DNA from 3 places in the Bartonella sp. HY761 genome. Region 1 is predicted to be linked to each of the others. Evidence: predicted binding sites of a transcription regulator. Region 1 holds the regulator's gene; each other region holds the start of a gene.

The links. Region 1 encodes PhoB, which activates phosphate uptake and scavenging genes when phosphate is short. Its sites were predicted from a motif close to TGTCATNNANCTGTCAT; they were not measured.
Region 2: N6A79_RS09820 (alkaline phosphatase) is a predicted target of PhoB. The motif match lies at 942-958, and genes of this name have one in related genera.
Region 3: N6A79_RS00725 (NAD-glutamate dehydrogenase) is a predicted target of PhoB. The motif match lies at 966-982, and genes of this name have one in related genera.

Annotation. Positions count from the first base shown of each region.
Region 1 covers NZ_CP104887.1:2,942,831-2,953,236, reverse strand. The annotation lists gene rbsK (ribokinase) at 1-432, opposite strand, end outside; gene N6A79_RS12800 (molybdopterin-synthase adenylyltransferase MoeB) at 531-1,286, opposite strand; gene gshB (glutathione synthase) at 1,482-2,420, shown strand; gene N6A79_RS12790 (substrate-binding domain-containing protein) at 2,898-3,947, shown strand; gene pstC (phosphate ABC transporter permease subunit PstC) at 4,012-5,499, shown strand; gene pstA (phosphate ABC transporter permease PstA) at 5,496-6,812, shown strand; gene pstB (phosphate ABC transporter ATP-binding protein PstB) at 6,943-7,701, shown strand; gene phoU (phosphate signaling complex protein PhoU) at 7,721-8,440, shown strand; gene phoB (phosphate regulon transcriptional regulator PhoB) at 8,714-9,397, shown strand; gene N6A79_RS12760 (cell wall hydrolase) at 9,728-10,406, shown strand, end outside.
Region 2 covers NZ_CP104887.1:2,268,289-2,278,694, forward strand. The annotation lists gene N6A79_RS09820 (alkaline phosphatase) at 1-894, opposite strand, end outside; gene N6A79_RS09825 (hypothetical protein) at 1,107-1,595, shown strand; gene N6A79_RS09830 (hypothetical protein) at 1,754-1,933, shown strand; gene N6A79_RS09835 (hypothetical protein) at 2,521-3,522, opposite strand; gene N6A79_RS09840 (hypothetical protein) at 3,799-4,176, shown strand; gene N6A79_RS09845 (hypothetical protein) at 4,965-5,585, shown strand; gene N6A79_RS09850 (hypothetical protein) at 5,612-5,764, opposite strand; gene N6A79_RS09855 (hypothetical protein) at 6,341-6,580, opposite strand; gene N6A79_RS09860 (HlyD family secretion protein) at 6,732-7,859, opposite strand; gene N6A79_RS09865 (MFS transporter) at 7,941-9,650, opposite strand; gene N6A79_RS09870 (MarR family winged helix-turn-helix transcriptional regulator) at 9,647-10,096, opposite strand; FMN riboswitch at 10,393-10,406, shown strand, end outside.
Region 3 covers NZ_CP104887.1:190,521-200,926, reverse strand. The annotation lists gene N6A79_RS00725 (NAD-glutamate dehydrogenase) at 1,259-6,037, shown strand; gene N6A79_RS00720 (Ig-like domain-containing protein) at 6,341-10,406, opposite strand, start outside.

The DNA of each region.
Region 1 (10,406 bases):
CTGCATCATCAATACTTTGGCGCTTTCAATCACTGGCTTGATAGTATCGACATCATCGATGCTAAGTGCCATATTGCTGCCGCCTGCAACAACAATGGTATTTTCGCCGTTTTCGTTGATATTGATTGAGGCAATGCCGGTTATTTCAGTTGGGTGGACATTTAATCCGGCAAGATTGAGACTTGTTGCCTCTAGGTGAGCGCGCGCGTAGTTCCCCAAAGCGTCATCACCAATCCAACCCGCAAGGCGCACTTCAATACCGCTATCTTGTGTAATGCGGCTTGCTGCGACCGCTTGGTTAGCACCTTTACCACCAAGGCCCATGGCAAAGCTTTGCGCATGAATGGTTTCGCCCGCCTGTGGCAGTGCACTAACTCGGTTGGTCATATCAATGTTAATGCTGCCAAAAACCGCGATAGATGCTTTGGACATGGGCAATTCTCCTTGATGTGTCTAATGACTAGATCGATAAACGATTTTCTTTGTCTATATCTGTAAGGGCTTATTTTGTCTTGCTAAAAAATAAAGCTTTAAGTGGTTTTTCGCTTATAAGAAATGGTATCAAAACGTGCATTAAGCCCATCATAAAGCAGTAATCGCCCAATTAATGGCTGGCCAGCACCAGTGATAAGCTTAATCACTTCCATAGCTTGCAGCGACCCAATAACGCCCGGTAGCGCCCCAACTACGCCTGCTTGGGCGCAGCTTGGCACTGTTCCTTCTGGCGGTTCTACGGGGAATAGATCACGGTAACGCGGATTATTATCCTTATAGGGCATTAATACTGTAACCGAGCCATCAAAGCGACCAATTGCGCCACTGACCAAAGGGCGACTTATATCTTCGCAAAGGTCTGCAAGAAGGTAACGGGTTGAAAAATTATCACAACCATCAACGATGATATCGTAATTTTCAAGCAATTGACGACCATTTTCGTTGGTAAGTCGCACATTTATCGCATGTATAGTGCTATGGGGATTGATTCTTGCAAGAGCGGCTTTTGCGCTTGTTACCTTGTCCTCACCAATTTTATCGCTGTCATGAATAATTTGGCGCTGCAAATTGGATAATGATACATGATCATCATCAATAATGCCGATAGTGCCAATGCCTGCGGCAGCAAGATATTGCAATACTGGGCTACCAAGACCGCCGGCGCCAATAACCATGACTTTGGCAGCTTTTAGTCTTTGTTGGCCAAGGCCACCAATTTCGGGTAAAACAATATGACGGGCATAACGTGATATTTCATCATTGCTTAATTGAATTTCATTTTGTTGCGTCATAATCTACCCTTGAAATATTATATACGTCATACATTTTAAAAATGAATTTGCGGAGTATATATATTTTTACTATGGTTCGTCTTTTCTACTTGATTTTTGTAAAAATCAAGTGCGCTCACTATATTCAGCAACAATAGCATAATATAAGAAATTAGACCATTATTTTAGAAAATGGGTCATAAAAGGTAGGTTTCAATGAAAATTGCTGTCCAGATGGATCATATAGCTTCCATAAATATAGCAGGTGATACGACTTTTGCTTTATGTCTTGAAGCGCAAAAACGCGGACATAGTCTTTTCCATTATACACCCGATCGCCTCTCCTTACGCGATGGTGAGGTGAGTGCGCGGGTTGAAGCGTTGAGCGTGCGTGATATTGTTGGCGACCATTTCACCCTTGGTGAAGCGCAGCGGACAAATTTGGCAGAAATGGATGTGGTTTTGCTTCGTCAAGACCCGCCTTTTGATATGAATTATATTACCACAACCCATATTTTAGAGCGAATCCATCCTAAAACTTTAGTTGTTAATGACCCTGCTTGGGTGCGGAATTCGCCAGAAAAAATATTTGTGACCGAATTTCCTGATTTGATGCCGCAAACATTAATTACTAAAGATCCTTTGGAAGTTGCGGCTTTTAGAGAAGAATTTGGTGATATTATTGTAAAGCCGCTTTATGGTAATGGTGGCGCTGGTGTATTCCATCTTAAAAAAGATGATCGTAATTTAAGCTCGCTTTTGGAAATGTTTGCACAAATGTTTCCGGAGCCCTTTATTGTTCAGCGCTATTTAAATGAAGTGCGCGGCGGCGATAAGCGCATTATTTTGATTGATGGCGAACCGGTTGGCGCAATTAATCGCGTGCCGTCTGAAAGCGATTCGCGCTCTAATATGCATGTTGGCGGCAGAGCTGAAAAGACTGAACTTACCAAGCGCGAGCAAGAAATTTGCGCGCGTATCGGTCCATCCTTGCGTGAACGTGGTTTTATTTTGGTTGGTATTGATGTTATAGGCGATTATATGACCGAAATCAATGTGACCTCACCTACCGGTGTACGTGAAGTTGCCAAATTTGGCGGCGCTGATATTGCAGCCTTGTTTTGGGATTGTGTGGAAAACAAGAAACGAGCATAAAAGCTTGTGAACTATTTTTAGTTCTTTTGGATAAAATATGACATTATTAATAGCGATATTATGCTAGGCGTAATATCGCTATTTTTGCCTTTGACGCTATTAATGCGGTTAATATTGTCTTTTTATCTAATTTAAATAGTTGGATTATTACAATTGTTTCAGTTGGTTGGATCTTTTTGAGCTTTTTGAAAATCCTAGCGGCATTAAAAATTGGTTAACTATGAAGCGCCGTTTATCTTGTCATAAATAAATTCTATATGTGTACGGATTTCATTAGTTGTTTACGAGCAAGTTATTGTTTCATATTGTTATTTTGATAATTTTTTTAAAATGCTACATACATTCTTAGTAAAATCAATTGTCATAAAACTGTAATAAACCTGTCATAGAACGGTAACAGCATCTTTTTAAATGGAACTACAACCTGATTAAAATGACTGTCAGGACATTTTCAGTCCATATGCAAGGAGTTCATGGATGAACAGATTGTTATCAACTGCTGCCGCTTTGGCATTTGCCGTTACTTTTGCTGCTGGTGCAGCGCAAGCCCGCGATCAAGTTCAAGTGGCTGGTTCTTCAACTGTTTTGCCTTATGCAAAAATCGTTGCTGAAACTTTTGGCGAAACATTCCCTAATTTCAAAACTCCTGTTATTGAATCAGGTGGTTCTGGTGCTGGCATTAAAGAATTTTGCCGTGGCGTTGGTGAAAACACCATTGATATTGCCAATGCGTCACGTGCTATGAAAACTAGCGAATTGGAATCTTGTATTGCTGCTGGCGTTACCGATGTGCAGGAAGTGCGTATTGGTTATGATGGTATTGTTTTTGCAACCGATATTGCTGGTCCAGATTGGAAATTGAAGCCAGTTGATGTTTATAAAGCCCTTGCAGCACAAGTTATTGTTGATGGCAAATTGGTTGATAATAAGGCCACCAAATGGAATGAAGTAAATGCCGATCTTCCAGCTTGGGATATTGCTGCTTATATTCCTGGCGAAAAACACGGTACACGTGAAGTTTTTGAAGAAAAGCTTATGACCGAAGGTTGTAAGGAAAGCGGCGCATTGGATGCGATGAAGGCTGCTGGTATTGATGAAAAGGCTGCAAAGTCAGCTTGTATTGCTGTGCGTAAAGACGGTAAAGCCGTTGATATTGATGGTGACTATTCAGAAACTCTAGCACGTATTTCTGCTAATAAAACTGGTGTTGGCGTATTTGGTCTTGCTTTTTATGAAAACAATGCGGATCGCTTGAAAGTTGCAACAATTGATGGCATTTCACCATCGGTTGAAACCATTGCAAGTGGCGAATATCCAGTATCACGTCCATTGTTCTTCTATGTTAAGAAAGCACATTTGGGTGTTATTCCTGGTCTTAAGGAATATGTAGAATTCTTCCTTGATGACCAAATGGTTGGCCCTGATGGTCCTTTGGCTGCTTATGGTCTTGTTGCAGCGCCTGAAAGCGAGCGTGAAGCACAACGTAAAGCATTTGAAGATGGTACAGTAATGGCTGTTAAGAAGTAATTTAAGTGATGAGTAGCCGGCGCGAAGATGTTTTCGCGCCGGATTTTTTTGGGAAAGGCGAGTGATGACTATTTCTTGGGTCATAATTGTTATTTTGGGTGTAGGCCTCTTAGGATATATTCTTAGTCGTTCGCGCTCCCTTGCCATTGAACGGAGCGGCGGTAAGCTTCATTCGCGGCCAAATTACTATGCGTGGTGGACGCTACTATTGGCTATTGTTCCATCGCTAATTTTATTAACCGTTTGGGATCTTGGCGTAAATGTGACGCTTAAACAAAGTGTTTCTTCGCAAATATCTAAAGTTATTGAACAAGCAGGTAATACTGGCACAGAGGTTGGGAATGTCGAAAACCTTAGCCTTTTGAAGGGGATGGTTACCAATCTTGCAGGAGGAATTGCCAAAGTAGGCGGCGATCTTGATGCCTATAAATCCCGCTCCTATAATGATATTAGTAAAGATTTCGCAGAAAAAGGAATCTTTCTTTCCGGCCAAGGGCAAGATTATATGGTGCCTATGGCCGTTGATTGGGTACAAAAAGCAACAAACCTTATTATGATTGGCGATCTGTTGGCTATATTAATAACCCTTGGTGGTTTTTTTTATGGTTTAAGTGGTGTAAAAGCCAAAGTGCGTGCCCGTAATAAAGTAGAAAAAATGGTATTGGTTGGTTTAATCATTGCCTCGGTTATTGCTATTTTTACGACGATCGGCATTGTTTGCTCAATGCTATTTCAAACGATTTCATTCTTTAAATCTGTGCCGTTAAGTAATTTTTTCCTCGGCACAGTTTGGGATCCGCGCTTTTCAGCTGCAGGATCTGATGCTGTTGGGCAGTTTGGATTTTTGCCATTGCTCGCCGGTACTTTTTATATCGCCTTTGTTGCAATGCTTTTTGCTGTTCCCATTGGTCTTTTTGCTGCTATTTATATGTCAGAATATGCCTCGCCAAAGGTACGCAGCGTTGTTAAGCCACTTTTGGAAATTTTGGCAGGTATTCCCACAATTGTTTATGGTTTGTTTGCGCTTTTAACGGTTGGACCATTTTTGCGTGATATTTCAGCAGCACTTGCTGGTGGTCACGCCTTTATCATGTCGCAAAGTGTGCTAACCGCCGGTCTTGTGATGGGAATTATGCTTATTCCTTTTGTGTCGTCCCTATCCGATGATATTATTAACGCTGTTCCGCAAGCAATGCGTGATGGTTCTTATGGTTTAGGCGCTACCCAATCTGAAACAATCAAACGTGTGACATTACCTGCCGCCTTGCCTGGTATTGTCGGTGCGCTACTTTTAACTGCTTCACGTGCGATTGGTGAAACGATGATTGTTGTTTTGGCGGCTGGTGTTGCTGCTAATATTACGATTAATCCTTTTGAACCCATGACCACAATTACCGTTAAAATTGTCAACCAGCTAACGGGTGATCTTGAGTTTAATTCGCCGCAAACGCTCGTTGCTTTTGCTCTAGGCATTACGCTGTTTTTTATCACCCTTGTTATTAATATTTTTGCCCTTTACATTGTGCGCAAATATCGGGAGCAATATGAATGAGTGAGATCTCAATGAGTGCCGCCCCAAAACCTCGTCGTGATATTGGTTTAAAAAAGCGCTATCGTGCCGAACGTCGTTTCAAGGCCTATGGCATATCAGCAATTGCAATTGGCATATTATTTCTCGTAATTTTGATGACCTCGATCCTATCAAATGGCTATACGGTTTTTGGGCAAACGACCATGATCCTATCTGTCAAACTTGATAAGGCGATTATTGATCCGAAAGATCAACGGGCGACCAATCCAAATGTTTTGCTGACAGCTAATTATCCGTTATTGGTTAGAAACTCATTGGCTCAACAGTTGCAGGTTTCCTTGGATGACCGCGCTAAATTGCGCCAGATTAATGCGATGTTTTCTGATGGTGTCCGTGTGCAATTGCGTGAAATGGTGACTAAAGATCCAAGCATTATCGGTTCAACCCAAACGGTAAAAGTATTAGCGTCAAGTGATATCGACCAAGCCTATAAAGGCCATATTGATCTTTCAGCTCCTGAAACAAACCGAAAAGTAAGTGATCAGCAAGTAGCTTGGATGAATGAACTTGCTAAGGATGGCGCGCTATATAAAGCTTTTAATACTGGCTTCTTTATTAATCCACCATCAAGCCGTCCTGAAATGGCTGGGCTTGGTGTCGCTTTCATTGGTTCGCTTTACATGATGTTAATCGTGTTAATACTGGCATTACCAATTGGTGTTGCGGCTGCAATTTATTTGGAAGAATATGCCAAGAAAAACAAGTTCAACGATCTAATTGAGGTTAATATTAATAATCTTGCAGCTGTTCCCTCGATTGTTTTTGGTTTGCTTGGTCTTGCGATTTTTATCAATTTCTTTGGTCAATATTTTGATATTAAGCGCTCTTCCTCATTGGTTGGTGGGCTTGTTTTAACCTTGATGACCTTGCCAACCATTATTATTGCGACGCGTTCTGCCTTACGTGCTGTTCCACCATCTATTCGCACAGCGGCTCTTGGTGTGGGTGCATCAAAAACCCAAATGGTTTTCCATCATGTGTTACCATTGGCAGCACCTGGAGTACTAACGGGTACAATTATCGGCATGGCACGCGCTTTAGGTGAAACCGCACCATTATTGCTTATTGGTATGGTGGCGTTTGTTGCCAATTATCCGGTAACGCCGAATGATCCTGCAACCGCATTGCCGGTACAAATCTTCATGTGGATTTCTGAAGCTGAACGTGGTTTTCAAGAGCGCGCATGGGGTGGTATTATTGTTTTGCTTGCCTTTATGACTTTGATGAACATAACAGCCGTTATTTTGCGCCGCAGATTTGAGCGCCGTTGGTAGTGAGCGGTTGGAACAAAACCAAATTTTAAGGTATTAAAGTGAATTTTTGACGTTAATTTTAGCCAGTTCGGGATAAACTAAAATTATATGGCAAATAGACTTTTAAAGGAAATGGCTGATGGAGCCCAAGATGAATATCAAAATGCGTGGACAAGATGTGCGGGTCTTTTATGGCGACAAGGAAGCGTTACACGGCGTAAATCTTGATGTGCCTGAAAACATGGTAACGGCCTTGATTGGGCCATCAGGTTGCGGTAAATCGACATTTCTTCGTTGCCTTAATCGTATGAATGATACCATTGACGGTGCACGCGTAACCGGTCTTTTGACCCTTGATAATGAGGATATTTATGATCCTAGTATTGACGTTGTCGAGCTACGCGCAAGGGTTGGTATGGTGTTCCAAAAACCAAATCCTTTTCCAAAATCTATTTATGAAAATGTGGCCTATGGTCCGCGTATTCATGGTTTGGCTAAAAATGCAGCCGCGCTTGATGAAATCGTTGAAAAAAGTCTTATTAAAGCTGGTCTTTTTGAAGAGGTTAAAGATCGCTTGAAAGAGCCTGGAACGGGTCTTTCTGGTGGCCAACAGCAGCGTCTTTGCATTGCGCGTGCTATTGCTGTTAGCCCCGAAGTCATTTTGATGGATGAGCCATGCTCGGCGCTTGATCCGATTGCGACCGCCCGTATTGAAGAACTCATCGACGATTTACGCCAAAATTATACAATTGTTATTGTGACGCACTCGATGCAGCAAGCGGCGCGTGTTTCGCAATTTACTGCAATGTTCCATTTGGGTGATTTGGTCGAGGTTGGTGAAACTGAGATGATGTTTACATCGCCTAAGGAACAACGGACTCAAGATTATATTACGGGCCGTTTTGGCTGATTTATAAGGGATAAAGCTCATGCCTACGCATATTGTTCGCTCTTTCGATGAAGAATTGCAGTATTTAACCCAACGAATTGGCGAGATGGGTGGCTATGCGGAACGCATGGTGGAACGCTCGGTCGATGCTATTATTCGTGACGATTTAATGCTTGCTGATGAGGTTGTAGCAGAAGATCGTATTCTTGATGAAGCTGAACGCGAAATTGACGAACGTGCAGTGACAATCATTGCTAAGCGCCAACCAATGGCGATTGATTTGCGTGAAGTTGTTGGCGCTATTCGCATTGCTGCCGACTTGGAGCGCGTTGGTGACATGGCGAAGAATATTGGCAAGCGTGCTGCAGCGATTTCTGAAAATCGTCAACCAACTTCGTTTTATCGTGGCTTGGAAAATTTCGCGTCTCTTGCTGTAAACCAGTTGAAAGAGGTCCTTGATGCCTATTCCATGCGCTCGCTTGAGCGCATTGATATTGTGCGCAAGAAAGATGAGGAACTAGATGCTATCTATACATCGCTGTTCCGTGAATTGTTGACCTATATGATGGAAGATCCGCGCAATATTACGGCTTGTACGCATTTATTATTTTGCGCCAAAAATATTGAGCGCATTGGCGATCATGCGACCAATATTGCTGAGACGGTTCATTATATCATCAGTGGTAATTATCCGACCAATGAACGACACCGCGAAGATTTAACTCATACTTTGGTGACGGAAGAATTGGAACAAAAATAAGACTTTGGTTTCATATTGGGGGAGTGGACTTTCCCATATAAGGATTAAGGGTAACAATAGAATATATCAGCTCGTTAAAAATGTTGGAGTGAATATTTATTCTTAATAGGCCTAAAATATTAGATTTTTAGACGTGATATCCATGAGGGGGATCACGAACAATATTGTTATGGCATGTCACAGCATAAATACCTGTGAAAAATTATATTGAGCCATAGAATTATTGTATGTTTGATTAACCACTCATGGTTTTTTGTGAGGGACGTGGAAAATATGGCGCGAGTACCAGAAGTTGCGGTTGTTGAAGATGAAGATGCACTAACAATCTTATTGCGCTACAATCTTGAAGCTGAGGGCTATAAGGTGCGAGTCATTATGCGGGGGGATGACGCCGAGTTCGAGTTGGAGGAAAACCGACCTGACCTTGTTTTGCTGGATTGGATGTTACCTGGACTATCCGGCATAGAATTATGCCGCCGCTTGCGCCAGCGTGATTCAACCGCTCATTTACCGATTATTATGCTAACTGCGCGCGGCGAAGAAAATGAGCGTGTACGCGGATTGTCGGTGGGCGCTGATGATTATGTGACTAAGCCATTTTCAATACCAGAATTAATGGCACGCGTTAAAGCATTATTGCGGCGGGTTAATCCAAGTACTTTGGCGCATGTTTTGTCCAATAATGATTTAACTCTTGATCGGCAACAGCACCGCGTTTTTTTCAAAGATGTTGAAGTAAAACTAGGGCCGACAGAATTTCGCTTGCTTGAGTTTTTTATGATGGCACCTGGTCGCGTCTTTACGCGAACGCAATTATTAGATGCAGTGTGGGGCAATGATAATTTTGTTGATGACCGTACGGTCGATGTTCATATTCGCCGGTTGCGTAAAGCGATTAATATTGGTGAAAAAGATCTTATTCGCACAGTGCGTGGCACTGGCTATTCATTCGGATAAGTGCTTGGGCGCCAGATCTATGCTACGTTAAAATTGCATAATTTGTTTTAGAATTGGATTAAATATGTGGATGTTAACTCTTTCTTAAACATAAGAACATGTTTTAGCATTGGTTTTGTAGCGCAGTGCTGTCATTAACTTTTATTTAGGAACATAACGCCAAAATTGAGTATAAAGCGATTATATTGCGTTGATTTGGTGTTTTTTATGACAAAATTGCCATTTTGCCTTTTTTTCGCCATATATATTACGATTGTGTAATCCGGCACTATGCCTTGGATAAATTAAAGAGTGAGAAGTCTATTGCGGTTTTCAATTAAAGCGAAATGGATGGCACTGGTGGGAGTATTGCTTGCTCCGCTTGTTGTTACAGGTTGTTCCAATAGTGGGAAGAGCATTGCAAGCCTTGGTGGTGAAAAGACTTATTCTTACCCATTAAGTGAGCGCACTTGTTTAGAGCGCGCAATGTTTTTTGAGTCTAACCGTTCTAGCCGTGAAGGCATGATTGCTGTTGGTACTGTGGTTATGAACCGCGTAAATTCAAGTCATTATCCAAAGACCATTTGTGCCGTAGTTGGTCAGCCTAAGCAATTTGCGCCAGGCGTATTGACCCGTCCAATGAATTCTAAAGCTATGCCTGATGTTCAAGCTGCTGCTGATGCCGTATTGCGCGGTGAACGCCACCAAAAATTGAAGAATGCTATGTTCTTCCATACTGCTGGTCTTAAATTCCCTTATCGCAATATGCATTATACTTTGGTTGCCGGTGGCAATGCGTTTTATGAAAAACGTGGCCGCGATGGCAATTTGCAGCTTGCAGTTAATGATCAGCCTTATAATGTTGCTTTAGCCTTTGCTCAGGAAAAGAACGGCGCAGCGCCGAAATTTGATCGCGTTATCCGTCAAGAAGCTGAAACTCGTAGCGAAGCCATTGCAGTTGCCCAAAACATTGAAACAGCTAAGCCTGTTGCAATGCAGCAAGTTGCTATGCGTGAAGCTGCACCAATCG
Region 2 (10,406 bases), 670 kb from region 1:
GCCTGGACGATTAAACTGAGTTGTTAAATGATTTTGAACTGTACCAAGTAGCTTGGTTTTATTACCAAGATCAAACTTACCTGCAGCAAGTTTTTCGAAATCCTCTTTGGTTTCGATGAGAACATAATCTGTTTCGCCGTTTTTAAGCTTATCCCAAGTGTCTTTACCACCTACATAACGATAGGCTTTATCATCCTTGGCCTCAACGGGCTTGCCTTCCTTATCGAAGTTTGGATGTCCTGCCCCCATGACAACGCTTGCCATACCAGAATTAACGATATCTTGCGCCATCGCGCTATATTCATTACGACTAGCATTATGCGAGAGAAAGCCAGCCGGTGTCGCATGAGTCCACTGCACAGTCGAAATCGAGCCCAATGAGCGACCACTTTCAACTGCGTATTCACCAATATGTTTTAGCTTGGTATCATTATTCGACCAATTAATAGCATTATTATAAGTCTTTTGTCCTGTTGCCAAAGCTGTTGCTGCAGCAGCACTATCGGTATAGTCGGTACGTGTATAGTCATAGCCTTTGAAATAACCAGGATAATTACCAAGCGATCCCTTGAATACTTCATTACTTGGTGCCGCATCCCAAAGCTCAGATGCATTGAAAGTAACTGAACCATCATTAGTTTTGGTTGGCGTATTAGACGTGTTGAGTGGATAGGTTGACATAAATGCCTTAACATCAAAATCATCATAGACCTCATGGCCAAGAGCACCATGGCGATAATAGCTTGCTGCACGCCATGTATTGATACCCGCACCATCAGTTATTAATAAGATAACGTTTTTTGCAGGTGCATCTTGCGCCATTGACGGAGAAACAGCACCGCCAAAGACAGTTGTAAGGCCAAGAGCCAAAAGTACAAGTTTATGAAGTTTCATGGAGTATCCCTTTTTGCCAGAATGTAGAATGCGGATACTGCACCTATATTTCAGTGATATGACACGTCGCTATTTTCGGACAAAAACGAGCTAATACATTAAGGAAAATAAAAATCCCAACTTTTTTATAAGAAGTGGGCGGTTTTCTGCCAATTCATTTTATCAAAAAGCATTCTTGAAATAAAATTCATTTTTTATTCAAAAATTGTTTTATGATAAGATACCTACAACGAAGCTTTTTATATGGATATAAGCTAAGCGAAGAAAAAGGTCATCAACCCGTTATTTTTGGCCAAGCTTATAATATGCCAACAATGATGAGCCGTAAAATGGTGGATCTTGTTGTTGCCGATGGAAAGCCGGTTTCAGATCACCCAAGTCTTGAAATTACCAAGCTATCTAATTTGATTTTTGTGCCAACTGGTTTACCAATTGACGACCTTGAACCGCAACTCATCTTTGCCAATGAACTTGTCGAAAAGGGCATTGATCTTGATCGCATCATATTGGTGCTCAACAAAGTTACTGAAAGCAAAGTAGCTGTGCGTGAAACAAGACAATATTTGCAAAACGGCGTTAAATTTCATGTGGCCAAACAAGACAAAGCAGCCGAAACCGCTTATCAACGCGCCCCAAATTATGCCCTCGTATTATCAGAAGTAGGATCAAATGTTGGTTTATTAAAAGCAGTGATTTTTTAAGCGCTATTGGTTTACCAGTCGTCCATGCAATTTTAACCATGGCATGCTTGGTAAAAATGGATTATGCGCCAGGTATTCTGGTCTTACTGTTTCTCATTGCTTTTTTATTATGAAGTGTTTTTTCTCTATATAATTTATCATCGACAACAGGCAATCTATTGGTTGAAGCTGTATCGTCGGTACGTATTGTGGTTGAGCGTTTGGATGATTTCATGCGGAGTTTAACCAATACAACGCAAAATGTTGCCACCACCATTACCAAATCAAGTAAAATGACGGCACTTTCTACCGCCAATAGTTTAGCTACAGCGATACATATGGCTGCAAAGAAAGTATGAACCAATTTTCGTTGGGCACATCTTGTTGCGATACGCCGCCAACGTTTAAGTTTTGCAAACAAGTTTTCAATCTTATGAGGTAATTTCTAAATTGTTTTGTCAAAGTATATGATTGTGGCTGTACACATTAGGGAAGGAAAGATCAAACAACGCTTGCCTTAACCAGTCTGTGTCAATACCTCTGTCAACAATCAGTTCTTGCGCATCAAGCAGAACTGGTAACAGAAGAACCGCGCCTTTATAGTTACTTACTTGTTTTTCGCACAATAATAGACATATTGGCTTGCCGTCTTGATCGCAGACTAAATAAATTTTGAACTTGGTGAGCCTTTTGTGCGTCCAACAGGATACCCCCTTTAAGCAGACTTGCGATAGTACAGTGTGCCTTGTGATGATTGTTCAATTACCTGGAAAGCCATTCAATAAATCTCTTGGTATATCGCCCCCATAAAAAGCCCCGCCCAAAAGCGGGGCTACTGATAATGCTTTTTAATAACATAGATGACTAAAAATATTTGCGACAACACTCAATTTTGTAAAAGGCTTGTGACCGCAAAGCATCTGTTCTTCAGCACTAATGCTTGCCATTAAGGCACCATGCTTTTCACTAAAGCAGTCAGTATCTCTTCACGGCTTTTTGACGGCTCTTTATCCTTCAGATACGAAACCACAAAAAATGCAAAGTTTTCTCCTATGTTTAATTGCGAAATTTCATAACAACTAATGTTATTTTTTAGACAGCCTTTCACAATCTCAATTTGTTGTCCGGCGATTGTTTGCTTTGTTTTCTTAGTATCGTAAATCCTACTTAAATACTGTGCAACCATTTCATCTCTTGCTAGCTTGAGAGTTTCATTAAAAGCCATAAAAATTATCGACTCCCACATGCCGTTATTATACGAGACCGCCGTGCCTTGATCACTCTCGATCAATTCTCCAGTCTCTGGATGCTTTATTTCAATACCCTCCCAATCTGAAGGCAACGTTACAGTTTTACCTGTTAATTTATTTTTCCACTCACCATGAAGGGGAAATGGGATGGCAGGGGCATCACTGACACAACTCAATAGCATCTTATCAAATAGTGGAGCCAGTTCCTTCGACTCAGCATTGTTTAAAATTTCGGTTGGCTCTTGATTAGGGCTTACTTCGACTTGGCGATTGATCAAACAGTAACGATCTTGTTGTGCTAAGAGAAGGGTTTCTGTTATTTTGTGTTCAGAACCAAAAACATCCTCAATGGACACCAACCGATAGGCATCATTCCCATCAATTTTGAACCCAGCCCAATCCTCTATGATTTTGAAATTTTCGACACTGCGCGATCTATTTTCTGTGAGCTGTTTTTGAAACTCTTTAATGTTATCAATTGCAAAACGCCTTACTGTTACTGTTGCTACTTGCTGATAGGTGGTCCCTTTCAAAAGATAGTATGATTGCCCCGGTAAAATTTCTAACAAGCTCTGGCCTTCCAATAGATCTACCGTCTTACCGGTGCGCTCATTTTTCCACTGCGTGGCCGAGGCTTGCATCAGTCCTCCCCAAAAGAACAACAATACCAAAGCGATTAAATTAAAAACAAACTTCATTAGAGCCTCACTCAATTTATTATCAGATGATCTTATACGGCCTTGTCGCAAATATCATTCGTAATCTACACTCATTTTGTTAATTTGTTATTTTGATAATTACGGCGGGCTTTAATTACGCACTACATTCTCAAAATCTGTGCTTGAAATTCAATTACTATTGAAAAGGTTTCTAGATGTTTTAATAAAAAATGGACTTAAAGCCCCTTTATTTTTATTTTGTTTTGTGCATTTCTTATTTGCATCATTGCTTTGAAATATTACAGAGGGCCAGAAATGTTTAGAATTTTATTGTTAAGTTTATTGCTAGTCACCCAACCGCTAATTTCATCATCATTTGCAAATGCGCAATCCAACAATTTCAGTGCAGATAAAGCCGAAAGAACGCGTCAAATTAACAAAGCTAAGTGTGAGCAATATGTTAAAGTAGCATCCTCGTCCATGAGCCTGAGACAAATAGGCGAGCCCTTAAATAATCTGCTTGAGGGAGTAAGTAGAACCAAAGTAAGTGAAGAAGCAAGGAAAAATCTAAGAACGATTATGTCTGGTGCCTATTCACACCCAATAGCTAAAACTAAAGAAGGAAAACAAAAAGCAGTTAGAGATTATACGAAGACTATTGCTTCAAAATGTGTAAATGGAACATTAAAGTAATTTAAAAAAAAGCATTAAGCCCCTTTCATCAATGTTTTACGCAACTTTGCCAAGTCCAGCATCTGCGCTGTAGTTTACAAAGCCATGAGAGCAGCAATATAAAAAAGCTTGCAACAATAGTGTTAGCCGTTGTGGATTATCCATTTGCTTTATTGGCATTATCAATTTTTATTTTTGATGACCCCATCCGCCAGTGTAAATTGTTGGCTTATTTGTTTTGCTATCCCATCAATTGCAATATATTCCGCATTTATAAAACCTCGTAAGGCTTAACAAGTAGATGGGATTGCAACACAGCAACTTTCATAAACCAAGTAGGCAGCTTTGACTGAATTAGAAGATTTTGATTTTGAAAGCTTCGCAGGCATTCTAGCTGCTAGGAACAATGATTGATTTCTATATGGCGAGAAGCTTTTAGGCTTGAAAAATAGGTTAGCCGTATCAAACTAAAAAGCACGGACAATCGTAAAAGCCATGGAACCTCCATTTCGATTTTTAAAGGTTTTCATGACCCTAGTAGCAGCGGTGCAATTGCCCCAGAAAAGAAAAGAATAGTAACAGCATATGGCCGGCTAATTGTGCCAACCGCTCCACTTGCCTTTGAAGGAAATAACCAAAGCGAGGCAACAATTGGCTACCAATAGCCGATGTAGAAATATTTGAAGATGGTATCAAAATCCAAAAACGCACAGACCCCGCACGTATTTATTCCATTTTAAATTTAACCCTGCCTTTGCTGCGATGACAACAAGGTTATTGCAAAGTAATTAAAAACAGAAAGTTGATTAATGAACGACAACAAATTAAAAAAAGAAGATTATTGTGATGCGGTTTTTAAGCTTCTTATTCTAAACGGAAAGTTTATAATTTTTGCCTTGATATTTATAGCCACAGCAGGTTTTGCATTACTTTCGGGGTGGGTATGGGAGTATTTTTGCCCATTAAATCCAACAAATTTTGATATGCTACATCTAGAACGAAACACTCTTTGGTATAAATACATAGAATTTATTTTTGATGCCAAAACTCTTTATATAAATATTTGTATAGCGGGTTCAGCATACTGGTGGATAATTTTATTTAAACTATGTAACCTAAAAAAATCTATTTCATTCTTAAAAGAAAAACAAGATTTTATATCTCCTATTATGGGTTACTTTTATGCTGTGGTTTTTATCACAATAACCTTCTCATTTTTTAGCGGAGATAAAGCCAAACTCAATGCATATTTATTATTTATTCCATTCTCAGTTATTTTATTTAACCTGATAATTTATATAATTTTACTCTCGCTAACTGATCGTGATATTAGAATGTCCGCTTGCTGTAGATTTTTTGGTATTTCTATTTCTTTTATATTATTTTTATTATTAATTGGATTTACACTAAAAAGCGGTTTTCAAATCTAAACTAACTTTATCAGGCAAATAGCACTTCAACGCGCTACGTCATCTGCACTATTTGCAATAGCCTTGTTAATTTCACAATATAGCACACCACTTACCTTTATCGCCGCAGCATTGGCTGCGGCCTCTGTGTCCATTGTATTATTAATGATAATGTTAGCCGCGACAACACTTACATTCACATCTTTTTTAACTTCCGATTTTTGCGCTAAATTAGCAGGGATTGTCGTTGTAACTCGTGCCTTGATTTGATTTGGACTAGTTGCCCTATGCTTGGTGCAACGGGGTTTAAGTCCGGCACAGCATCATTATCAACACGCTGAACACGGTACTTTGGAAGTGAATGATCATAGGTAATTGTTTAACCTTGGTTATTGGTTGAAACTCCAATACGCCTAGTGGTTCATTCTTTAGTTGGTGCAATTCAATACTGCTGGTACTTTATTGTGCTTGGTTTATACGTTGTTGAATAACATCATTTGCCAACCATTGTTCGCGCGATTCCTCATCGCCGCCCCAATCAAGACTTTCCCTCTTCCATTGCGGGGTCATATTAGTTAGCTTTACCCTTTTTGTGTAATAGTATTAATAATATCGGTCAAGCGATCAAGATTACCGTTCCAGGCGGAAACAACCGCCGCCCAAACAGATTTTAAGAGTTCCGTAACTGCTTGGCAATATTTTTAGAAATTTCTAGACATCACCAACAAGCTTCATAGCCCTAGCAACTAATGGATATTTTGCCGCAAGATCACCAATTAAAATGGTTGAACGTTAAGGCAAGTTAAAACATCTTCAAGCACCAAGGCAAAAGCTGCATAGGCAACAATGATTACGAGTATAGACCAAGTTGCAGCGAATACTCCTGTCGCAGCAACAACCATAACACATAAATAGACAGGTGTGACAATTAAGGTGACAGCTAAACAAAAACCAACGACAAGAAGCATTGTCTCAGGTAAATCCAGATTGCAAGCGTTGGCCGCTTCAGTATCCACTCTGGCACTTTTAAAATTTTAACACACATTCACCATTTTTCAATTTAGATATGCCGAATTTATACGCACCTAGCCATAGCAATTTACGACAATATAAATTACTTGTTCATTACCAAATTTGAAATGAACAAGTAATAACATAAAGTCTAACCTATTTAGCTTCCGGTGTGGTGGAGTTTTCCGGTAACTCGGCAGGAATATGGCTTAAATTACCGTTAAAGTTAGTAATTTGTTCCTTTCCCGGCTTTGATGTATCAACATGCACCATAACCGACATGCCGGGCGCTAAACGGTCAATACCCTTTTGGTCTGGATCAATTTCGATACGCACAGGTATGCGCTGTGCGACTTTGGTGAAATTACCCGTTGCATTATCTGGTTTTAAAACTGAAAATTCAGAACCAGCAGCCGGTGAAAAACGTGTGACAACACCTTTCATTTCCATATTATTCAAAGCATCAACGGTAAAACTTGCCGGTTGTCCCACCTTCATATTAGCAAGTTGAGTTTCCTTATAATTAGCAACCACCCAAACATCATCTGGTACAACCGCCAATAATTGCGTACCAATTGCAACATATTGGCCAAGCTTTGCCCCAACCTCGCCAACGCGGCCATTGCGTGGCGAGTAAATATTGGTGTGGTCAAGGTCGATCTGCGCTAGCGCTACTGCGGCTTCAGCGCCATTAACATCAGCTTCAAGCCCTTTGCGGGCAACAATAATGGTTTGCAAATCTTGTTTTGCAACGTCAAGCCCTGCATCTGCCTGCTCCTTGGCGGCAGTTGCTTGGTCAAGTGCTGCACGCGCGCTATCTGCATCACTTTGGGTAGAAACACCGCGCTGTGTCAAAGGCTCAATACGTTGCCAATTTAACTCTGCCTTATGAAGACCAGCTTTCGCACTTGCAATTTGCGCCTCAGCCGATAAAATTTTGGCATTAGCCGATTTTTCTTGTTGGAAAGAATTGGCAAGGGCTGCCTTTTTTGATGCTAAACTTGCCTCTGCCTGCTCTAATTTTTGTTTATAAATGCGGTCATCAATACGGATTAGCAGTTGCCCTTGAGCAACTTTTTCATAATCCTTAACTGCAACTTCAGCAATATTGCCTGTCACTTGCGGACTTAAAACGGTTACAAAACCACGCACATAAGCATTATCCGTCGTTTGCACCGCAGACGCAAAAGGCGGCAATTGCCATGCATAAAGAATCCCGAGGCCGCCTGCGACACCTGCAACAATTGCAACGATCGATGCTTTTGATCTAAGAAAGGTAATCATATTTCAATCTCTAATTCTGCCTATCGTCTTTCGATATTTTATAAATTAAGCCTTTATTCTGCACAGATTAAAAGCCGTTTGCTAATTTGCAGGAACTTGTAGTTCTCCATTTTTTTCAATCTTTTGCTGTTCTCGCTTTTCAGCCAACCGCCGTGAAACATCATTCCAGACGATCCGGCAAAGTAAAAATGCCAATAAAGCCAGTGCAATGCATGAATAAATGCGAAAAACATCATTATAAGCCAAAATATTCGCTTCTAATGTGGCTTGTTTGGCAAGGGTTGCCAAGCCTTCTGCATTTAACAATGTTGGGTCGGTTAAAACTTGCGCATAAGGCACAGATAATTGTTGTATACGCCCAGCCACCATAGGATTACTCAAAATAATTTGCTGATTAATCATATTGGAATGATATTTTTCAAACATAATTTGCAAACTACCAAAAAATGCCGAACTCATTAAACCGCCCGTACTTTGCGTAAATAAAAATACAGCAATAAAGCTCAAAATATATTTGGGTCCACGGGCAAGAGCCGATGCCAAGCCCTTATACATTGATGGCGGCAAGAATAAGCCAGCCCCCATGCCGATCATTGCTTGGCTCCAATACATTTCTTCTGGTCGTGTTAGGTTAGTTGCATGGCTATCAAGCCATGAGCCATAGGCCAGAAGAATGAGCGCAGCGATATGAAAAATGTCTTCACGCCCTGGCTTTAGGAAAAATGCGCATAACAAACCGCCAACAATAGTACCAGCGATGACATGCAAATAAAGCGGTACAAGCTCCCTATTCAACAAACCAAACAGATTAAAGAAATTGGCTGCTATAGTTGATTGCTCGGAAAGCAAGACACGAAAAATCAATAAAATAATCGCTAAATGCAACATATCGCGCGAAAATAACCAACGCAGATCAATAAGTGGATTTTTACGGTTAAGTTCGATAATTGCGCCAATAACGATGAATATACCTGCAAAAAACAAACACCAACCCATCCATGGTGCTTCACGCCACCAATAAAGCCGACCAACCGGCATAATTGCTGCATTAATACCAAGCCCTAAAGCGAAAAAAGAATAGCTTACGACATCTAGCTTTTCTAAAACTTTGGCGCGAGGCATTGGCGTTAAGGGTAAATAAAAGATAAGACCAACACCAATAAGTGCAAGGCTTATTTCCAGCATATAAAGCCCATGTAAACCGCCATTATCCATCAAAAATGGCGAAACAATACGCGACAACGGCATGTTAAGTGATACATTTAACAGATTGAGGCTTAGACCAATAGTTTGTTTTTTAGCAGGCGCAAAAGCTTCAATCATATACATGAAAGCAATAGACGACATGGGAGCAGCAGCAACGCCGCCAAAAAAGCGAACAATCAACGCGCTATTAAAGTCTGATACAAATAATTGCATCACCGACACGAGAACTAAGCAAATAATCGATAATTCGGCAAAATTGCGCAAACCATATTGGGTCCGAATTTTAATCAATAATATTGCAAAGCTAACATTAGGTGCCATATAGGCGCCCATAAGCCAAGCGGTTTCAATCGGTGTTGTATGAAAATAGCCTTGTAGTTGTGGGATATTAGCCTGAATAACATTCATGCCAAAGCCTTGCGCCCATGAAAGAATGGTTGCGGCAAAAATATAAAGCAGCGAGCGCGGCCAAGCAAAAGCAAATATCTTGCCAACCTTATAGGGAGGCATTGGCTGATCTTGGGGAACCGGAGGGACATTCACAACTTTCGCTTCATTATTTGCTGTTCTAGCCTCACCACTCATGGCATACACCGCTTTTCGCCAATATGGGCTGCCATATGTTTTAAAATTTCAATTCCCTCATCCAGTTTGCCTGGCATGATGCCAAACAACAATTCATTGCGTAAAGCTGCACTATGGCTTTCCAACTCCTCAACAATTGCCTTACCACCAACAGTTAAATGAATAGTATTTGCACGCCGATTACCTTGCGCAACCGCTCTTGCGACCAATCCTTGCTCTTCTAACGCATCGATTAATCGCACCATACTAGCATTTTCAATGTCTAACTTTTCAGCAAGCTCCTTTTGATAAATACCATCGCTTCGACTCAAAGCAAGCAAAGTGCGGGCGCGCGCAAGAGTTAAACCACGAGTTCGGGCATAACTATCAAAAAGAACAGGGATTTTTCGGCTGACTTTCAAAAGCAAATCAATGAATTCAGCCTGTTTTTCTGGTGTAGTTGTCATATTACTATATTCATGTAGGAGGCTAACTATTACCGTGCTTATATATTTATCCTTTGCTATTTTCAATAATCAAACATGCTTCTCACATAAGAGTGACCTTATCATAATTTAGTGATTACTAAATTTTATATTCCTTAGCGCTTAGGACGTCTGCAAATCTGCTTAGCTGCATTTATTTAACCTCTGTAATTTTATTCTATTTGAGTAAACCACCACCCTATGACAATTATGTTATTTTGAAACGGTTTTAATAGACAAGCAGTGACAATTTTGCTTAAAACAATTTTGCAATAATGCATGTTTCTCAGGG
Region 3 (10,406 bases), 630 kb from region 1:
TTGAATAAAATCTTAGGTAAAGTCATCAATAGCAATCTGCATACATTGATAACTCTTTATGTCTTTATTAAATGCTTATTAGACTAATTAAGAAAGAAAGCGATAAAAAAGGGTTCCAAATTTTTGGTATCAAATTACTTTAAAACCAATATATCTCCGACGAGCGAATATAAAATTCACCCATCGGAGACGGTACCCCAGCCATAATATCATATCACTATAGTTGTATTATCACCCCCGAAATATACAAATAATCGGCAAATGGGCTTACGCAACCCTTCCGCTATAAGTGATTGCAATGATATCAGCTAAATCTTATAAGAAACTATTAAGATAGCTTTGTCTATCACTGAAATTGGGTATTTCAAAATAATTTGCGACTAAATAGAAAAAAATTCCAAAATTTCAATTAAAATTATATGATTATTTAATTAATAACATAACAAATTACTTATATAATGAAATATTGGCATTTTCTACTTAAACATTCGAACCAATTCGCTTTTGGCATTGAGTTTTATAAAATTGTGATTCATCCTCTACTAAAGTAAAAACAATGAATATTTTATTCCTAGGCTCAGGACCTAGACATGCAGTGCAAAAGGTAAACAATTTTCAACATGAAATTAAACTATTTCAACATTGAATTTCATCGTGCTGCTTGCCAAGGCCCTAAAAATGCCTTGCATATTATATTAAGAAAATAAAAGGCCATCCAAGCCACAAATTGCATAAATTTATATTAGTTAATAATACTCAATGCTAAAGCTATGAGATGGATTTAATTTCAATTCCCAATAGACTATTTTAAGTTTCTAAAGATCAACTGAATTTATGGGGATGTTTTTTGGCAATAAAGCATGTAGCTTTCCAAGACAGAAAAATAAATAGCAAAAGAGGCGATCATTTTTTGACAAATTAAACAAATTGATTATTTTTTAGGCAAAATCACCTAATATATCACCTGTCATTTTTTCGTGATTTTTTAACAAATAAAAGCAAATTTTTAAAAGCCACCACGATAAAGCCCCAATCATAAGCCCTAAATCGAGATCTTTGCGACATTCCATTATAATTTACTGCAAAAAAATATTGGCGAAAAATTAATCAGATTGCCTTATATGTATGCAATCACTATAGTCATTTACAGAATCTAATTTATGGCTGATGAAGACTGCCATATTTCAAGTTAGATGACGCGAATAAACAGGATCATTGGGAGATTGAATTGATCATGACATCGGGTGCAGCACCATTAATGCACAAAGAAATCAAGCTATCAGATGACAATAAGGCTAATGCGGCTTTTGAAGCTTTGTTGTTTGAACATGTTCCAGAGGAAGATATTACAGCCTATGCATCAGGAGAGCTAGCCAATGCGGCGATCATTGCCCAAAAGGCGCTTCTTGCCCATGAAAATGGCGCTTCGCTTATTCGCATAGACAATGATGCGTGTAATCGTTCTGGTGAGCCAGTTAGCATTATCACCCTTGTTAATGATAACAAGCCCTTTTTGCTTGATTCTGTCATGGCTGAAATTAGCGAAAACACCCCATCAATCTATCTTGTTTCACATCCTGTTATTGATGTTGCGCAAAATGATGATCAATCTTTAAGCGTTAGCCGTGAAACAGCAAGCGGCCCTGCCCCAAGAGGCAAGCAACGCAAGAGCTTGATGCAAATCCATGTGCCATTATTGCTACCAGAACAAAGCGACATGTTAAAGCAAGGCTTAAGCGATGTTTTAGAGCAGGTTGCAGCTGCGGTGCGCGATTGGCAACCAATGCTTGACACACTTGACGATGTTGCTCGCCATTACCGCGCCCACCACCCACGTGGTCGCAGTGGTGATGCCGAGCGTGTTGCTGATTTTTTAAATTGGCTAAAAAATGATAATTTTACCCTGCTTGGCATGCGCGAATATCGCCTTGATAGCGATAAAACCAAGAAGACCAATAAAAATGAAGCTAACCTTGGTGAAGCAAGTACCGAACTTGGCATTTTGACCGATGCGTCCATTCGTGTTCTGCGTGAACATGCAATGGAAGAAATCACCCGTGAGGCCTTGTCCTTTATGGAAAGCCCTGACTTGATGATTGTAACCAAAGCGCGTATCCGTTCGCGCGTTCATCGCCGTGTTTGGCTTGATTACATTGGCGTGAAATTATTCAATGAACAAGGCGATATTGCCGGCGAATTACGCCTTGTTGGACTTTTCACCGCACCTGCTTATACAAGCTCTGTTTTGCGTATTCCTTATTTGAAGCCCAAAGCTGAGGCGGTTATCAACCGTCTTGGTTTTAATATGGAAGACCATTCTGGCCGCAGTCTCATCAATGTTTTGGAAGGCTATCCGCGCGATGAAATGTTCCGTATTGATGTTGATACACTAACAAATAATGTTGAACAAATTCTTGAACTTGGAGAGCGTCCACGCGTCCGCGTTCTTGCCGACCCCGATCCATTTGGCCATTTTGTGTCAGTGCTTGTTTTTGTGCCGCGCGACCGCTATGACAGCAAGGCGCGCGAAAAATTGGGCCAATATCTCATCAAGGTTTTTGATGGCGACTTTTTTGAATTTTATCCGCTATTTTTAAATAATGGTCTAACTCGCGTCCATTACATCATTCATCGTAAGGGTGGATCTGTTCCTGAATTTTCACAAGCCAAAATTGAAGAAGATGTTGGTGGACTTATCCGCAATTGGGAAGATCGCGTGCAACTTGCTGCTAGCAAAAAGCGCATTAATATGGATACTGTTCGCCTTGCGATGGATTTGCCACAAAGTTATCGCAACAGCTTTAGTGCCGATAGCGCCTTGCTTGACGCGGCTGAAATTCACAAGCTTTCAAAAAACAATCCGCTTGAGGTTAATTTCTATCATCACATAGAAGAAGAGCCGCAATTTGTCTCACTAAAATTATTCCATCTTGGCGATGCGCTCGAACTATCACTGCGCGTACCCTTGTTGGAAAATATGGGCTTCCGCGTCATTGCCGAACAAACCTTGGAATTGCATAATGGTGTTGGCGAAACCGTATTCCTTCACGATATGGAGCTTGAAAACGCCCATAAAACCAAGGTTGATCTTACAAAAATTGGCAAAAAACTAGCTGAAGCTTTTGAAGCCATTTGGGCAGAAGATGCTGATGATGATGCGTTTAATGGCTTAATTCAATCAGCTGGGCTTGATTGGCGCGAAATAGTTATCATGCGTGCTTATGGACGGTATTTACAGCAAGCTGGTATTCCTTATTCGCAGGATAACCTTGCACGCGCACTCAATAACTTCCCCAATATTACCCGCGATCTTTATAGCCTTTTCCGCCTGCGCTTTGATCCAACCTGCCCCCATCATGGTAGTGAGGCAAAAGAAGCTGAAGTGCGCGATCGTATTGAGCTCGAATTGCAAGATGTGCCAACCCTTGATGATGATCGTATCTTGCGTTCATTCCGCACTTTAATAAACGCAAGCTTGCGCACCAATGCCTATAAACGCGAAGCTGATGGTAGCGAACGCAAAACCCTTGCCTTTAAGCTTGATCCGCATTTGATTGATATTTTACCTGATCCGCGTCCATATCGCGAAATTTTTGTTTATGGCCCAGCGGTTGAAGGTGTGCATTTGCGCTTTGGCCCTGTAGCGCGTGGTGGTTTGCGTTGGTCCGATCGCCGGCAAGATTACCGCACCGAGGTTCTTGGTCTTGTCAAAGCCCAGCAAGTAAAAAATGCGGTGATTGTTCCAGTTGGCTCAAAGGGTGGTTTTTATCCCCATCACTTACCAGTAACCAATGACCGTGCTGCCATTGGTGAAGCTGCTCGCCAAGCCTATATCATCTATATTACCGCAATGCTTTCCATAACCGATAATATTATTGATGGCAAAGTCGTTGCGGCAAAAGATATTATCCGCCATGATGGTGATGATCCATATTTTGTTGTTGCCGCTGATAAGGGTACAGCAACATTCTCAGATACCGCTAATGCCATTAGTGAAGCCAATGATTTTTGGCTTGATGATGCCTTTGCCTCAGGCGGTTCTGCTGGCTATGACCATAAAGCCATGGGCATTACCGCAAAAGGTGCATGGGAAGCGGTAAAACGCCACTTCCGTGAATTTGATCACGATATTCAAACCCAAGAATTTAGTGCAGTTGGTGTTGGTGATATGTCGGGTGACGTATTTGGCAATGGCATGTTGCTATCAACCAAAACGCGCCTTGTTGCGGCTTTCGACCACCGCGATATTTTCATTGACCCAAATCCTGATACCTACGCAAGCTTTGCTGAGCGTGAGCGGTTGTTTAACCTACCACGTACAAGCTGGCAGGATTATGATAAGCAAAAAATTTCAAATGGCGGCGGTGTTTACTCTCGCTCGTTAAAAACTATTACCTTATCCCCCGAGGCTGCTAAAGCTATTGGCTTTAACAAAACGAGCGGCACGCCATTTGAAATCATCAATGCTATTTTGCAGGCACCTGTTGATCTTTTATGGTTTGGCGGTATCGGTACTTATATTCGTGGATCAGGTGAAAATGATGCGCAAGTTGGCGATCATGCCAATGATGCTATCCGTATCACCGGCTCGCAAATACGAGCAAAAGTGGTTGGTGAAGGTGCTAATCTTGGCATGACCCAGCGCGGCCGCATTGAATATTCAATGAAAGGTGGCCGTTGCAATACCGATGCAATTGATAATTCTGCCGGCGTTAATTGTTCTGACGTTGAAGTGAATATCAAAATCGCATTAGCAAGCGCCATGCGTCAAGGTAAACTAAGCCGTCCTGATCGCAATATTTTGCTAAAAAGCATGACCGATGACGTGTCGAACCTTGTTTTGCGCAATAATTATCTGCAACCGCTAACCCTTTCCCTGGCGGAAAAACGCGCAGTGGTTGATTTGCCTTATCAAATTCGCTTCATGCATGATTTGGAACGGGTAAAACTGCTTGATCGCCGTGTTGAAGTCCTACCAGATAATGAAGCCTTAGCTGATCGCCAAGCAAAGAGAATTGGCTTAACCCGTCCAGAATTGTCGGTTATCATGGCTTATGCCAAAATTACTTTGCAAGCGGAAATTGCAACCAATCCACTTTCAGAAGATCCATATTTTGAAACTGCATTGTTTAACTATTTCCCACCAGCAATGCGCGAAAAATATGCCGAGGAAATCAGCAACCACCAATTACGCCGCGATATTATTGCAACATTGCTTGCCAATGATGTAGTAAACCGTGGTGGACCGACTTTCGTCAATCGCTTACAAGACAAAACTGGTCATTCAGCCGAATCGGTTATTCGCGCTTTTGTTTTGGTGCGTGATAGTTTTGACTTAAATTCTCTTTATGCTGAAATTGATGCGCTTGACAATAAAATACCTGGTCTTGTGCAAAATAGCTTCTACGCAGCTATTTCGCGCATGATGTTTGCAGTGACCAGTTGGTTGTTACAAAATGTTAAATTAGATAAGCCATTAAATGAGCATATCCAGTCAATGACAGAAGCCCGCATGGCTATTGAGCCGCAATTGGAAACGCTAATTCCTGATTATATGCGTGAACAAATGGCACAAGTGGCAGCAGAGTTTGAGGCACAAGGCGCACCAAGCGCTCTTGCTAAACGCCTTGCAATGCTAGAAACAGCATCGGTTGTACCCGATATTGCTTTGGTAGCCTATCAAACAGATTCTGACCTTATTGTTGCCGCCCAAACCTATTTCAAACTTGCTGAAATATTCCGCATCAACCGCATTGAAAATGCCAGTCGCACCATACCCGTGGTTGACTATTATGATGGCATGGCGTTGGCACAAGCCAATGATACCATTATTGATGCGCTGCGCCGCATGGTGATGAAAGCCTTGCGTGACTTTAAAGACGCTGAAAATCCGGCCCAAAGCTGGCTTGAAGCCGAAGGAAGCCACATTGAAGCTATCATTAATCGGATGAATACACTGATTGAGGGCGATCTTAATATTTCCCGCTTTAGTGTTGCAGCCGGCATGATGGCAGACTTGGTGCGTAAGGGTAGTTAACGCCCAATCCTATACGCATAAAATATCTTAGGCATAAAACGCCGCCAACTTTTCAAGTTGGCGGCGTTTTTTTACTCAAAACTATGCCAAAAATACGCATCTTTTTGTTCAAAGCTACGCTGAATAGGCGATGTAACATTATTTTTAAACGCAGATAATGTGCTCTTAAATTATTTGAATTTGCATATTTGAGCGGAAGAATTTCAATTTTTTGGTAATCATAATAAGACTCTCACAAAAAAAGTCCCCTGATGCAAATCAGGGGACCTTCTATTTCATTTTTGAATTGTAGTTTTTTAAAATTTAAACAACAATTTGGCCATTAGCAAGTAGAGTTGCAAGGTCAACGTTTACGTCATTAATGGTCAATAATGGTGTTGATTCATAAGAACCACCACTACCGTCGCGATCAACGTAAAGCACGGTATTGCCACCTTCTTGCTCTACTTTGAGGTAATCTCCAATCTTATCACCAACATCGATTTTAGCAACGCCATTTGAGTCAAAATGTGCAGGTCCGTCAGCATCGCGAACATAACCAATCAAAATATCAGATAAGTCAATTCGGTCTGCATTAGCATTGGTTGCATAATTGCCAAGAGTAAACTGATCTACCGTATCATGACCATTGCCACCTGTTGCATCGTCAGCAATTGCCTCATAAAGCAAGGTTGTTTGACCTGTCCCACTCAAGATAAAGTTGTCATCGCCGCCACGACCATTAAGGATGTTTTCACCATTACCATCGGTAATAGTATCATTACCACTAGTACCATAAATGGCCTCTATATTGGTTAACTTAATGGTATAGCCAGTTGCAACATTTTGGAAAGCATCGGTAATGGCAAGACTTACGTTAATGCCAGTAGAACCAACCGCTGCAAAATCAGCAATATCCAAACCACTATCCGCATCCCAAGTGCGTTCACCATCGCCAACAACCCAGCCGCCGCCGCCATTATAGTAACGGGTGCCAGCACCAATGAAGAAAGTATCATTGTAACCAGTACCAACAATACCAACGTCAGCGCTGTAACTATTTGTATTGGCGGTTGCACCATCAGCTTCAGCTGTTAGAACATAACCATTATAAGGCTCTGTTGCTTTAAGGTTAGTCCAGCTCGAATTTACATTTTCAACTGGATTGGTACTGCTAGCAAAAGCTTGACCACCAAAGTCTTGTGAAACACCATTTTGGTTAAAGCGTAATACTGCAGTATAGGTTTCATTTGGATCAAGACCATAGAAATGGACGATTGCCGAGCTATCATTCCAACCCGTACCATATTGCGGGTTGATAATCTGACTTGCAACACGCACACCAGCTGAATTATAAATTTCAACCGTATTACCATAAAACGTATTGGAACCATCGGGACGGATGATGCGCAAATGCATGGCAGTGCCATAATCTGGCGTATTTGGATTAGTGATAACAATCGATGCTTCAGTGGTATTAGCACGTGATATGATCAAATCTTGATCACCATCCCAATCATAATCCATTGCAGCAGCACTTGCACCATTAACCGCAGCATCAAGTGCTGTTGACGTCATGATGGAACCACCAGCCGTTGCAACACCCATATCCTTGATATTTTTAATATCCCAGACAACTTGGCCGCTATCATCGGTTGTACCAGTATTATGGTAATAAAGTGATGTACCGATAGAATATTTGGCTTCAGGAACCTCAACAAGGTCCATTTTGCCATCGCCATCCCAGTCAATTGCAAGGGTTGATTTACCCATAATACCATCAGCAATGCGTTGCGGATCTTTAAGATTACCGGCACCATCATTGTAGAAGATCATACTATCGGTACCAGTTGTATTAGCAACTGCGCCAACACCTGCATCTTTTGATTGGCCAATGAATAGATCCATATAACCATCGCCATTAAAGTCGCCCCAAGTTAAGGAAATAGTTCGTTCAAAACTATCCGACTGTAAGGCTGTACCAGCAAGACCACTTGTGTTGAACACATTGGTAAAGGACTGACCCAAACTCCAATTTTGCCCTGTTGACGAACCAGTACCATTATTTTTGAGCGTCACCATATTATAGGTGCTTTGCCCAGCATAATTGCCATGGAAAACCAGATCAACAGTACCGTCATTATCAAGATCAATTGCAGATAATTCATGATCTGTTGTGAGGCTTCTAAGATCAGATGGCATTGATGAAGCAGTAACAGCACCATAACCATAGACATCAAAACGGCCAGCAGCAAAATCTGCAGTACCACTATCTCCCTTATTGTGGAAGAAGGTCGAGCTATCATTACCAGAGTCGCCGATAAAGGCATCTAGCCAACCGTCACCATCCATATCGAAAGTAATAGTACTACCAAAATGGGTCGCCGTTCCACTATTTACCAATGTTGCAACATAGCTGCCATCGGCTTGACCAATAAACATTGTCGCATTGCTGCCGCCACCATAAGTTCTATCGGTCAAGAACATATCCATATAACCATCGCGGTTGTAATCGCCATAGGTATATGAACTAAATAGCTTTTCATTGACATATTGAGCAGAAATAGCCGCATCACCAAGATTTGCCCAAGTGAGCAATTTAGGCGAACCAAAGTTGCGGAAATCATTACCATCAGCTGAATATTCAGCCATATCGGTCATCATTGTCCAGCCGCCATTATTCCCAAGTCGCAAGGACATGGAATAGGTCGCATAAGCACCGCCGGTACCAACATTTGGCGCCATATTGCTGTCAGTTGTGTCAATAGCAATTTCAAAACCTGAAGAAAGGCTACCATTTACACCGGACAAACTTTGTACAGCGGCATAATAGGTATAAAAAGTCCCATCTTTAAGTTCAGTTGGTTCGGTGAAGCTCCAGCTTGTACCGCTAACTGTGGCATAGCCGACAAAAACACTACCACGATAAACAGCAACTGTTGCACCTGCTTCAAGTTCTTCACTTAAAGTGCCGTGTAAAGTTGGTGTCGTATCATCGGTATAGCTACCAGATGGCAAGCTGTCATAAAGCTGCGTGCCGTAATCATCACTAAAATGCGTAATGCTTACAGTTGTGCTTGGTACACCATTATTAATGGTCACCTCTTTACTGCTTTCAGTACCTAAATTACCTGCAGCATCAATAACACGTGTTTTAAAGGTATATGTACCATCGGCAAGCTCTGTATCGCTATTATCCAAACTCCAGCTATCACTGCTAGCAGCATAGGTTGCATCTTGCCAAGTTTGACCGTTATCCAATGAAATTTGAACGCGTTCATTAGCTGCAAGAGTTCCGGTAACCTTTGCCGTAATAATCAAGGTTCCATCACGGGTAATAAAGTCATCACCAACATTACCTGTGTCTTCGGTAATTGAAACTATGTCTGAAGTTGCAGTTGGTGCCGCAGTATCGACATTAATATCAAATGTACTTGACTTTGTTCCTTCATTACCAGCCGTATCAGTGACAACTGCCTCAAAGCTAAATTTACCATCGCTAAAGGCTTGCGCATCAGTAACCTGATATTCCCATGTACCACCAGAAATAGTAGCAACACCCAAAACAGTTGTTACACCATTTTCATCGGTAACTTTGATAACAACTCTTTCACCATCGCCAACGCCAGCAATTGTACCTTTAAGAAGGGGTTTAGTATCATCAGTATAGCTGTTGCTGGTCGTTACATCACCAGTATTCAAGCCGATATCATCATAAAAACCAGTAATAGAAACACTAGCACTTGTTGGTGCTGTCGTATCAATAACGACTGTTTGTGATCCGCCATTGGTGACATTACCAGCAGCATCAATGACGCGGGTCGCAATTGAGTGGCTACCTTCAGATAAAGCATTACCAGTGTTATCATAGCTCCATGTATTATCGGCAGAATTATAAACAGCATCTACCCAATTACCACCATCGATCGAGATTTGAACTTTTTCATCTGATGCTAAGGTCTGTGAGACACTACCATGGATGGTCAAGGTCGTATCACTGGTGATAAAATCACTGTCGCTAAAGCCTGTATCGGTTGTGATACCGGTAATACTGGCGGCAGAAGTTGGTGCTGTAAGATCAAGATTGATATCAAAGACGGTGGAAGTTTTACCTTCATTACCAGCATTATCGGTAACAACGGCTTCAAATCTATATTGACCATCGGTTGCAAAAGCTTGGGCATCACTGACCTGATAGGTCCAAGTGTTACCGGTAACAGTTGCATAGCCAAGTAAGATTTTCTGTCCATCTGGCCCAGTAACTTTGACCGCAATACGATCTCCATCCTGCATGCCAGTAACCGTCCCTTTAAGAAGCGGCGTTGTGTCATCGCTCGATGTACCAGAAACGGTCATTTCCCCTTGGATCAAACCAACATTATCGGTAAAT